One region of the Cronobacter sakazakii genome, then DNA from elsewhere that is predicted to be linked to it. Evidence: predicted binding sites of a transcription regulator. Region 1 holds the regulator's gene; each other region holds the start of a gene.
What was found. Region 1 encodes CRP, which controls carbon source genes, mostly activating them, when cyclic AMP is high. Its sites were predicted from a motif close to ATGTGANNNNNNTCACAT; they were not measured.
Positions count from the first base shown of each region.

Region 2: a site for CRP is predicted at 1,155-1,172, ahead of CSK29544_RS19685 (GntP family permease). Genes of this name have one in related genera too.
Region 3: a site for CRP is predicted at 1,229-1,246, ahead of CSK29544_RS07815 (2-hydroxycarboxylate transporter family protein). Genes of this name have one in related genera too.
Region 4: a site for CRP is predicted at 1,302-1,319, ahead of CSK29544_RS07545 (glycine dehydrogenase). Genes of this name have one in related genera too.

Region 1 is NZ_CP011047.1:1,357,180-1,359,380, reverse strand. Features, by position in the region: gene CSK29544_RS06280 (phosphoribulokinase) at 1-246, shown strand, start outside; gene CSK29544_RS06275 (OsmC family protein) at 291-698, opposite strand; gene crp (cAMP-activated global transcriptional regulator CRP) at 1,009-1,641, shown strand; gene CSK29544_RS06265 (YccS/YhfK family putative transporter) at 1,704-2,201, shown strand, end outside.
Region 2 is NZ_CP011047.1:4,141,996-4,144,196, forward strand. Features, by position in the region: gene CSK29544_RS19680 (ABC transporter substrate-binding protein) at 1-902, opposite strand, end outside; gene CSK29544_RS19685 (GntP family permease) at 1,301-2,201, shown strand, end outside.
Region 3 is NZ_CP011047.1:1,658,752-1,660,952, forward strand. Features, by position in the region: gene CSK29544_RS07810 (ATP-binding protein) at 1-967, opposite strand, end outside; gene CSK29544_RS07815 (2-hydroxycarboxylate transporter family protein) at 1,305-2,201, shown strand, end outside.
Region 4 is NZ_CP011047.1:1,609,768-1,611,968, reverse strand. Features, by position in the region: gene CSK29544_RS07560 (DUF4311 domain-containing protein) at 1-152, opposite strand, end outside; gene CSK29544_RS07555 (DUF4312 family protein) at 175-477, opposite strand; gene CSK29544_RS07550 (SFCGS family glycine-rich protein) at 481-843, opposite strand; gene CSK29544_RS07545 (glycine dehydrogenase) at 860-1,201, opposite strand; gene cybC (cytochrome b562) at 1,506-1,892, opposite strand; gene pmbA (metalloprotease PmbA) at 1,950-2,201, opposite strand, start outside.

The DNA of each region.
Region 1 (2,201 bases):
CCGACGGTGGACACCTCCAATCCGTTCGCCGCGAAAGGCATTCCGTCGCTTGATGAAAGCTTCGTGGTCATTCACTTCCGCAATCTGGATAACATCGATTATCCGTGGCTTTTGGCGATGCTGCAGGGCTCGTTTATCTCACATATCAATACGCTGGTGGTGCCGGGCGGGAAGATGGGGCTCGCGATGGAACTTATTATGCTGCCGCTGGTGCAGCGGCTGATGGAAGGAAAACAGATAGCGTGACGGCGATGCCCGGTGGCGCTGCGCCTGCCGGGCCGTCCGTCATCTCATGACGCTTCAATCACTTCATACGAATGGGTGATGTTGACCCCTTTACCGAGCATCAGCGCCACTGAGCAATACTTCTCTGCCGACAGATCCACCGCGCGCGACACTGCCGCGTCTTTCAGGGCTTTGCCTGTCACCACAAAATGCAGATTGATATGCGTAAACAGACGCGGCGCTTCTTCGCGACGCTCTGACGTCAGCTTCACTTCGCAGTCGGTCACGTCGTGACGGCCTTTTTGCAGAATAGAGACAACATCAATCGCGCTGCAGCCACCTGCGGCCATCAAAACCATTTCCATCGGGCTCGGCGCTTTGTCGCCAGAGTTGCCGTCCATCAGGATCTGATGCCCGGAGGCGGACTCGCCCAGGAAGGTTAACCCTTCCACCCATTTCACTCGTGCATGCATGTTAATCACTCCAGGCTATTCATTTTTCTGACAGATTACGCGCGCGCGACGTCAGAGGCAATGGAAGGGCGACCTGCGTCAAGCTGAAACGAGACAACAGGAGACACCTGAGAAAAGCTATGCTAAAACAGTCTGGATGCAGCGGCGATACATTGATGTTACGCATGTATGCAGAGGAGAAGATAATTTATCGGCTGCGACGTCCACGGACAGCCAACTTCCCAGGACTCGGGAAGATGATGAATGCAAAGCCAGACAGGGGTTACGCGCCCTGTCTTTGGAGCCAGTTTAAAACAGAGGATAACCGCGCATGGTGCTTGGCAAACCGCAAACAGACCCGACTCTTGAATGGTTCTTGTCACATTGCCACATTCATAAGTATCCATCTAAGAGCACGCTGATTCACCAGGGTGAAAAAGCGGAGACGCTGTATTACATCGTTAAAGGCTCAGTGGCAGTGCTGATCAAAGATGAAGAGGGCAAGGAGATGATCCTCTCGTACCTGAATCAGGGTGACTTCATCGGCGAACTGGGTTTGTTCGAGGAAGGTCAGGAGCGCAGCGCCTGGGTTCGCGCTAAAACTGCCTGTGAAGTGGCTGAAATCTCCTACAAAAAATTCCGTCAGCTGATCCAGGTTAACCCGGATATTCTGATGCGTCTTTCCTCGCAGATGGCTCGCCGCCTGCAAGTTACCTCTGAGAAAGTGGGCAACCTCGCCTTCCTCGACGTGACTGGCCGCATCGCGCAGACCCTTCTGAACCTGGCGAAACAGCCGGACGCGATGACCCATCCTGACGGGATGCAGATCAAAATCACGCGTCAGGAAATCGGCCAGATCGTCGGCTGCTCCCGCGAAACCGTTGGCCGCATTCTGAAAATGCTCGAAGATCAAAACCTGATCTCCGCCCACGGGAAAACCATCGTGGTTTACGGAACCCGCTAAAAAATCAAAAAACGGCGTGTCGCTTCGGTAACACGCCGTTTTTGTATCTATACTTCTCCCCTATGTGGCGTCGTCTTATCTATCACCCTGAAATTAATTACGCTTTACGGCAAACGCTCATCTTAAGCCTGCCGGTGGCGGTCGGGTTGATGCTGGGCCATCTTCAACAAGGGTTACTGTTTTCACTCGTTCCCGCCTGCTGCAACATTGCCGGTCTCGATACCCCGCACAAACGCTTTTTTAAACGCTTGATCATCGGCGCATCGCTGTTTGCGCTGAGCAGCCTGGCGGTGCAGCTGTTGCTGCTGCAGTCTGTGCCGCTGCCGCTCATTCTGCTGATGCTGGCGCTGCTGCTTGGCGTGACGGCGGAAATCAGCCCGCTGCATGCGCGTCTGTTGCCCGCCTCGCTCATCGCGGCGATCTTTACGTTAAGCCTCGCCGGCAATATGCCCATCTGGCAGCCTATGCTGCTCTATGTGCTCGGCACGCTCTGGTATGGCGCGTTTAACGGTTTCTGGTTCTGGCTGTGGCGCGAGCAGCCGCTGCGTGAATCGTTAAGC
Region 2 (2,201 bases), 1.7 Mb from region 1:
CCGCCGAGCGTCGTCGCCTGACGCCCTTCCGGCCCGGCGGGAAGCTGTATCACGCCCACTTTGCCTTTGAGCGGGCTGTCATCGGCCTGAGATAGCTGCCAGACATAGGGCCAGTTGCGCATAAACAGCGCGTCGCCGTTCTGGAACACGGTGCGCGACTCTTCCTCTTTGTAGCCCAGCACGCCCTTCGGCGTAATCTTGCCCATCCAGCCGCGCGCCATATCCAGCGCCTGCGCCGCTTTCGGGTTATTAATGGTCACGTTCCCTTTTTCATCGACAAACGTGCCGCCGCCGTATGAGTCGATCCACTCCAGCGCGTTACAGGTCAGCCCTTCATAAGATTTGCCCTGGAAGATGTACCCCCAGAAGTTTTTATGCCCCGCCTTGCGCTCTTCGGCCTGAATTTTCGTGGCGATGCGCGTCATTTCGTCCCACGTTTTTGGCGGCTGCTCTTTATATTTCTCCAGTAAATCTTTGCGATAGAACAGCACGCCGGTGTCGATATACGACGGCACCGCTTTCAGGCGTCCGTTGACGGTGTTGTTCTTCCAGGGGCCGGGGAAAAAGTCTTTTTCCATGCCGCCCATCGCGTCGGTGAGATCGAGCGTCTGCTTGTCCAGCAGGCCTATCCAGATGGTGTCGGACTGAAACACATCCACCGCTTTTTCATCTTTAGCGGCGAAGAGTTGTTGCAGCAGCGCCAGCTTTTCATCGGAGGCCGCCGGGAACTCGATAAACTCCAGCTGATTGCCGGTCTGCTTCTCGAAGCGTTCTTTGATGTACTGGCAATACTGTTTGCCACCGGGCGACACGGGGCACTCCATGCGCAGGGTATCGGCAAACGCCAGTGAGCTTGCGCCCGCCAGCGCGACGGTCAGAAAAGTGAAGGTGAGCTTTTTCATGATGTCCTCTTATGCACTGAACAGGGTGCGGAGGCGTTGCGCCGCCGCCCACAGCGCGATGTACGGCAAATCATCACGATCCTAAGCTAGTTAACGTTATGGAATAGCGGCAACTTTGCAGCGACTTCACAACAAAAAAGCTGGATATCGCAAACAAATCTGGTGATTTTGTGAAAAAAACGCATCGGAAAATTTGACAGATCCGCGAGGCGATATATGCAACCGCAAGCGAGAAGCCCGCGTCGCGCGGGAGTTTGACGGTGATCTCAAAATGTTAATAAATATGACAGCCCCTGTTTACAAGCCGCCACATGTTATCGGTATCATGTTACCGGTATCAGTGAGAAAACCGCCGACCAGGCTACGGTTTCACTGTACCCATGTTGAGGATAATAACGATGACAGAAACCACTTTCGCTTATAGCGCCGGTACGCTGCTTGGCATTGCTGCCGGTGCCGTCGTACTGCTGCTGGTACTTATCATGCGCTTTAAAGTGCATGCTTTTCTTGCGCTTACCCTGGTCAGTATCGTGGTGGCGCTGTTGACCAAAGTGCCGTTTGATAAAGTCGTGCCTACGCTACTGACCGGTTTTGGCAGTACGCTTGCGGGCGTTGCGCTGCTGGTGGGCATCGGCGCGATGATTGGTCGTCTGCTGGAAGTGTCCGGCGGCGCGAAAGTGCTGGCCGATACGCTGATTAACAAATTCGGTGAACACCGCGCGCCCTTCGCGCTCGGCGTCGCCTCGCTGCTGTTTGGCTTCCCTATCTTCTTTGACGCGGGTCTTGTCGTCATGCTGCCGATTATCTTCAGCGTGGCGAAACGCTTTGGCGGCTCGACGCTGAAATACGCCTTCCCGGCGGCGGGCGCGTTTGCGGCCATGCATGCGCTGGTGCCGCCGCATCCGGGCCCGGTTGCAGCGAGCGAACTGCTGGGGGCGAATATCGGTTTGCTGGTGATTGTCGGGCTGATTATCGCGATCCCGACCTGGTATTTCGGCGGCTATCTGTATGGTCAGTACGCCGGTAAAAAATTCGATATTAAGCTGCCCTCTTCTTTCCTTGGCGAAGTGGACGCCGATCCGACGCACCGCCCGCCGTCATTCGGCATGGTGTTAACGATCCTGCTGCTGCCGCTGATGCTCATTTTCCTCGATACCGGCCTGAACACCGCCAAAGTGCTGGGCTGGATCAGCGCCGATAACAGCGTGGCGAACTTCCTGCGTATGCTCGGTAAAACCCCGGTCGCGCTGCTGATTACCGTCTTTTTCGCGCTGATGGTGTTCAGCCGCAACCACAGCC
Region 3 (2,201 bases), 300 kb from region 1:
TTAGCTGCACGCTCAGGCTGTCGATATCCTTGCGATCGCGAAAGGTAATCACCCAGCCCTGAAGCTCGCCTTCCAGCAGAATGCGCACCCGGCTTGCGATCACCGTCAGATGGTTAAATACGCAAATCTCATCATGCGTGTCGTTCTCCAGCATCACCTGCGGGGAGAAAAAAGAGACCGGGTTAATCACCGCCTCCAGCGGCTGGCCGCGCAGCGAACGCGACGACATGTTCAGCCCCAGCAGCCGTTTGGCGGCGCGGTTGATCACCGCGATGCGCGAATGCTCGTCGATGGCGATAACGCCTTCGTAGATGGACTCCATCAGCGCCTTTTGCTGGCGCACGAGAAGCCCGATTTCCCGCGGCTCCAGAAAAAACATCTGTTTTTTAATACTGCGGGTGAAAAACCACGAAAAGATAAACAGCGCCAGCAGCAATAACACCGCGCCAATCAGGATATTGACCACTTTGCCGAGCGTAATGGTGTCGAGATAGCTGGTCAGATAGCCGACCGAGACAATGCCGATGACGCGGCCCTGATCGTCAAAAATCGGCGCTTTGCTGCGCAGAGAGACCCCAAGCCCGCCCCGGCGAATGCTGGTAATGGTTTTTCCTTCTAACACATCCTGATTATCGCCACCGATAAGCGGAGTGCCGATGCGGTCATGAAAAACGGAATGAAACAGGTGCAGACCTTTCTCATCGCCAATAACCATAAAACTGGCGTCGCTGTGGCGCGCCATGCCTGTCATAAAGGTGTTAATCGCCGAAATATTACGTTGTCTGACCGCTTCACGTAATGACGGAATGAGCGAAATCTCTTCCGCCTGTATTCTCGCGCGACTGCTCATCTCCTGATAAAGCTGGCGGCTGATATCGAGATAATAATAAACGCCGAGCGCCGTAAACAATACGGAGAAGAATATGATGAGATGAATAAATAACTTTATGCGAAAGGAAAATTTCATCGTTCACTGGCGCGCCGGAATACAAACAATAGAGAACTGTACCATTTTTTCAGGCGCTTACCGGAACAGTGCCTGAAACTTGTGATCCCCGGCACAGGGCGTGGCGCGCGGCGGTAACTGTTTACCCGCGTTACGTTTTTACGCCAAAAACGGTGCTTACTGAATAAACGCCATAAAAACCACGCCCGTAAATTGAGCGCTGATCACATCGCGTTAATTAAAACCATAAACACCATAGGTGCCATTAAATTACCGCTGCCGATTCGGCCTTCCTCACAAATTGTAAGGGTAACCTCTTTTACGCTTGTCGGGAAATATAACTACGGAGCTTAATAAAATGAGCACAACCGATGATTCTTACGTTGTACCCCACACATCGTCTGCTACGAAGCAAATATCTCTGAAAGAAAAGTGGTGGCATATCATGGATACCTGGAAAATCGGGATTATTCCATTGCCGCTGTTTCTGCTCTCCGGCGCGCTTATCGCCATTGACTGCCTCGGCGGCAAACTGCCGAGCGATATTGTGGTGATGGTCGCGACACTTGCCTTCTTCGGTTTCGCCTGCGGCGAGTTCGGCAAGCGCCTGCCGGTGGTCGGCAAAATGGGCGCGGCGGCGATTTGCGCCACTTTCATCCCTTCCGCGCTGGTCTATTACGGCTGGCTGCCGGATGAGGTCGTGGAATCCACCACCAAATTCTATAAGTCCACCAACATTCTCTATCTTTACATCTGCTGCATTATCGTCGGCAGCATCATGAGCATGAACCGCACCACGCTGATTCAGGGCTTTCTGCGTATTTTCTTCCCGATGCTGTGCGGCGAAATCGTCGGCATGCTGGTGGGGATGGGCGTCGGCATCGCGCTGGGTATGGAGCCGTTCCAGATCTTCTTCTTCCTGATCCTGCCTATCATGGCGGGCGGCGTGGGCGAAGGGGCGATCCCGCTTTCTATCGGCTACGCGACGCTGCTGCATATGGACCAGGGCGTGGCGCTGGGCCGCGTGCTGCCTATCGTGATGCTCGGCAGCCTCACCGCGATTATTATCGCTGGTTGCCTTAACCAGCTCGGCAAACGCTATCCGCACCTGACCGGCGAAGGCGAGCTGATGCCGGATCGCGGCGATAAACCGCAGGCCCAGACGCTGAACACCGCGTTCAGCGGCAAGGCTGATGTCACCACCATTGCCTCCGGCGCGCTGCTGGCGGTGCTGCTCTATATGCTCGGTATGCTC
Region 4 (2,201 bases), 250 kb from region 1:
TCGCCTTCACAGGAGTTCAGCTCTCCTAACGTACGAAAGGCACCCATCCCTTGCGTGGTGGGCGCATGGAACATGCGTGCGGCCCCGGCGCCCACGCCGACGCCGACCAGGCCGCCGATGATGAGCGATTTTATTAAAATTATCAGGAACATTGGTCTGCCCTTTTAGTAACGATCAGCTGTGTTGCGTGACGAAATCCACCTTTTCGAGATTGATGGCGGTCACGTTGACGGTCACGTCCAGCTCCACGCTGAAAGCCCGTCGTTCCCGGCGCAAAAAGAAAAACAGAAACGCTTCTTTACGCACCGTTTCCCGCGCATGAACAACCTGCACATCCTGTGGCTCTATACGCAGTAAGATGTGCGGCGAGGCTTTTATCACCGCCGCCTGTACCTGATTCAGGGCATCAGCGAACGCGCGAGCACGCGTGTCGCCTTTGCCTTTCACTCTCACCGTGGTGGTGAACTGTTCTTTCATACGTTATGCGCCGTATTTCTTTTTCCAGGCTTCCACCAGCCGCTCGCCCAGCTCTTCTTTATCCATAAAGCCGAAACCCAGCACGTTGCAGCCCTCGTTGATGGCGGTGACACCCTCTTCCACCGAGCGCATCCCATATTTGGCCTTATAGCCATGTTTGGTCTGCGCGGTGATAGCGCCCGCGCCGCCGCTGCCGCAAAACGAGATACCGAACGTCGCGCCTTCGGTTTTCATCACGTCGCCAAGCTTCATATCCGCCGCGACACCCGGCACCACGACCGCCCGCGCGCCCGCTTTCTCCGCGCCCGCCGCCACTTTCTGGCCTTTGCCCAGACGATCGCCAATCACTACTGTAATCTGTTCCATGGTTCGCTCCTGAAGGTTAAAGATTCTCTTTCGCCACCTCGAAGTGCACCGACAACAGCCAGGCCTCTTCATCGGGCAGATTGCCGAACTGCGCCACAATTTCACGCGCCAGCGCCATCGAGCCTTCAGAGATCTCCTCAAACAGGCTCTCTTCCACCTCGGGCAGCGGCTCGCCGGTCACCGAGCGGTGCGCCATCGCCCGCACGTGTGAGCTGAGCATCTGCCGCTGTACGGCGTTAGGCGTTATCTGGTGGCGCTCAAGGAGCGCGTAAACTTCATCCAGCATCCGCCCGGCAAGCGTCGCGGTCTCATCCGCGTGTTGACATCCGGCGTTGTTCATTACCGCTCCGTTATTCACTCTGCATACCCGATTAGTTGCGCTGAGGTAACACTAACGGCGGGTGTTAAAGGTTTGTAGCGAGTTGTTTTCCACTTCAAAGTGGAAAGGAGAGTGGCGGCAGTGATCTGTTCCACATAAAAGCCGTGAATGGATATAAACAACCAAATAACTGTGATGAATGTCACTGGCGGTCATGTCGGGCGTGGGAAAAAGAAAATAACGGGCTTGCGACGCCGCGCGCAAAAGGCGGCGGAGAATAAGCGTGGCTTATGACCGGGCGCAGAGGGAACGTGCGGCGGCGAACCGCCGCACAAAAAAGGGCTTAGCGATACTTCTTGTGGTAGGTGTTGCGGGTGGTTTTGAACTCTTCGGCGCTCGCCTGGGCCTCTTTGATTTTGCCTTCATCAACGAGCTTCAGCGCGCCGTCAATCTGGCTTACCAGCGTATCGAGACCGTGGCGGAAATCTTTCATTTCCGGGCTGTCAGCTGCCTTATCTTCGAGCTTCGGCGGGGTTTCTTTTTTGGCGTCCAGCGCCGCCTCGCGCATTTTCGTCAGCGCGGTTTTCATTTCTGCCGCATCGCTGGTCTTCTGCACGACTTTCAGGTTTTCATTGAGGGTGTCCATGTTGTCTTCCAGATCCGCCCACGCCGCGGCGCTGGTGAACAACAGAGAGGAGACCGCTAACATCGCTAATGCTTGCTTACGCATTGACTCACCTTTTTATTGTTATGACGAAAAAAAAGCGCCACAACGGGCGCCCTTGCCTTACTCACCGGCGATTTTCATCTCCGGCAGCAGTACTGAACCACACTGAATATTGCTACGTGTTTCGATATCGTCACCAATGGTAACCATATTGCGCCACATCTCTTTCAGGTTGCCGGCGATGGTGATTTCGCTCACCGGATACTGGATTTCGCCGTTTTCCACCCAGAAGCCCGCCGCGCCGCGCGAGTAATCGCCGGTGATGCCGCTGACGCCCTGGCCCATCAGTTCGGTCACCACAAGGCCGGTGCC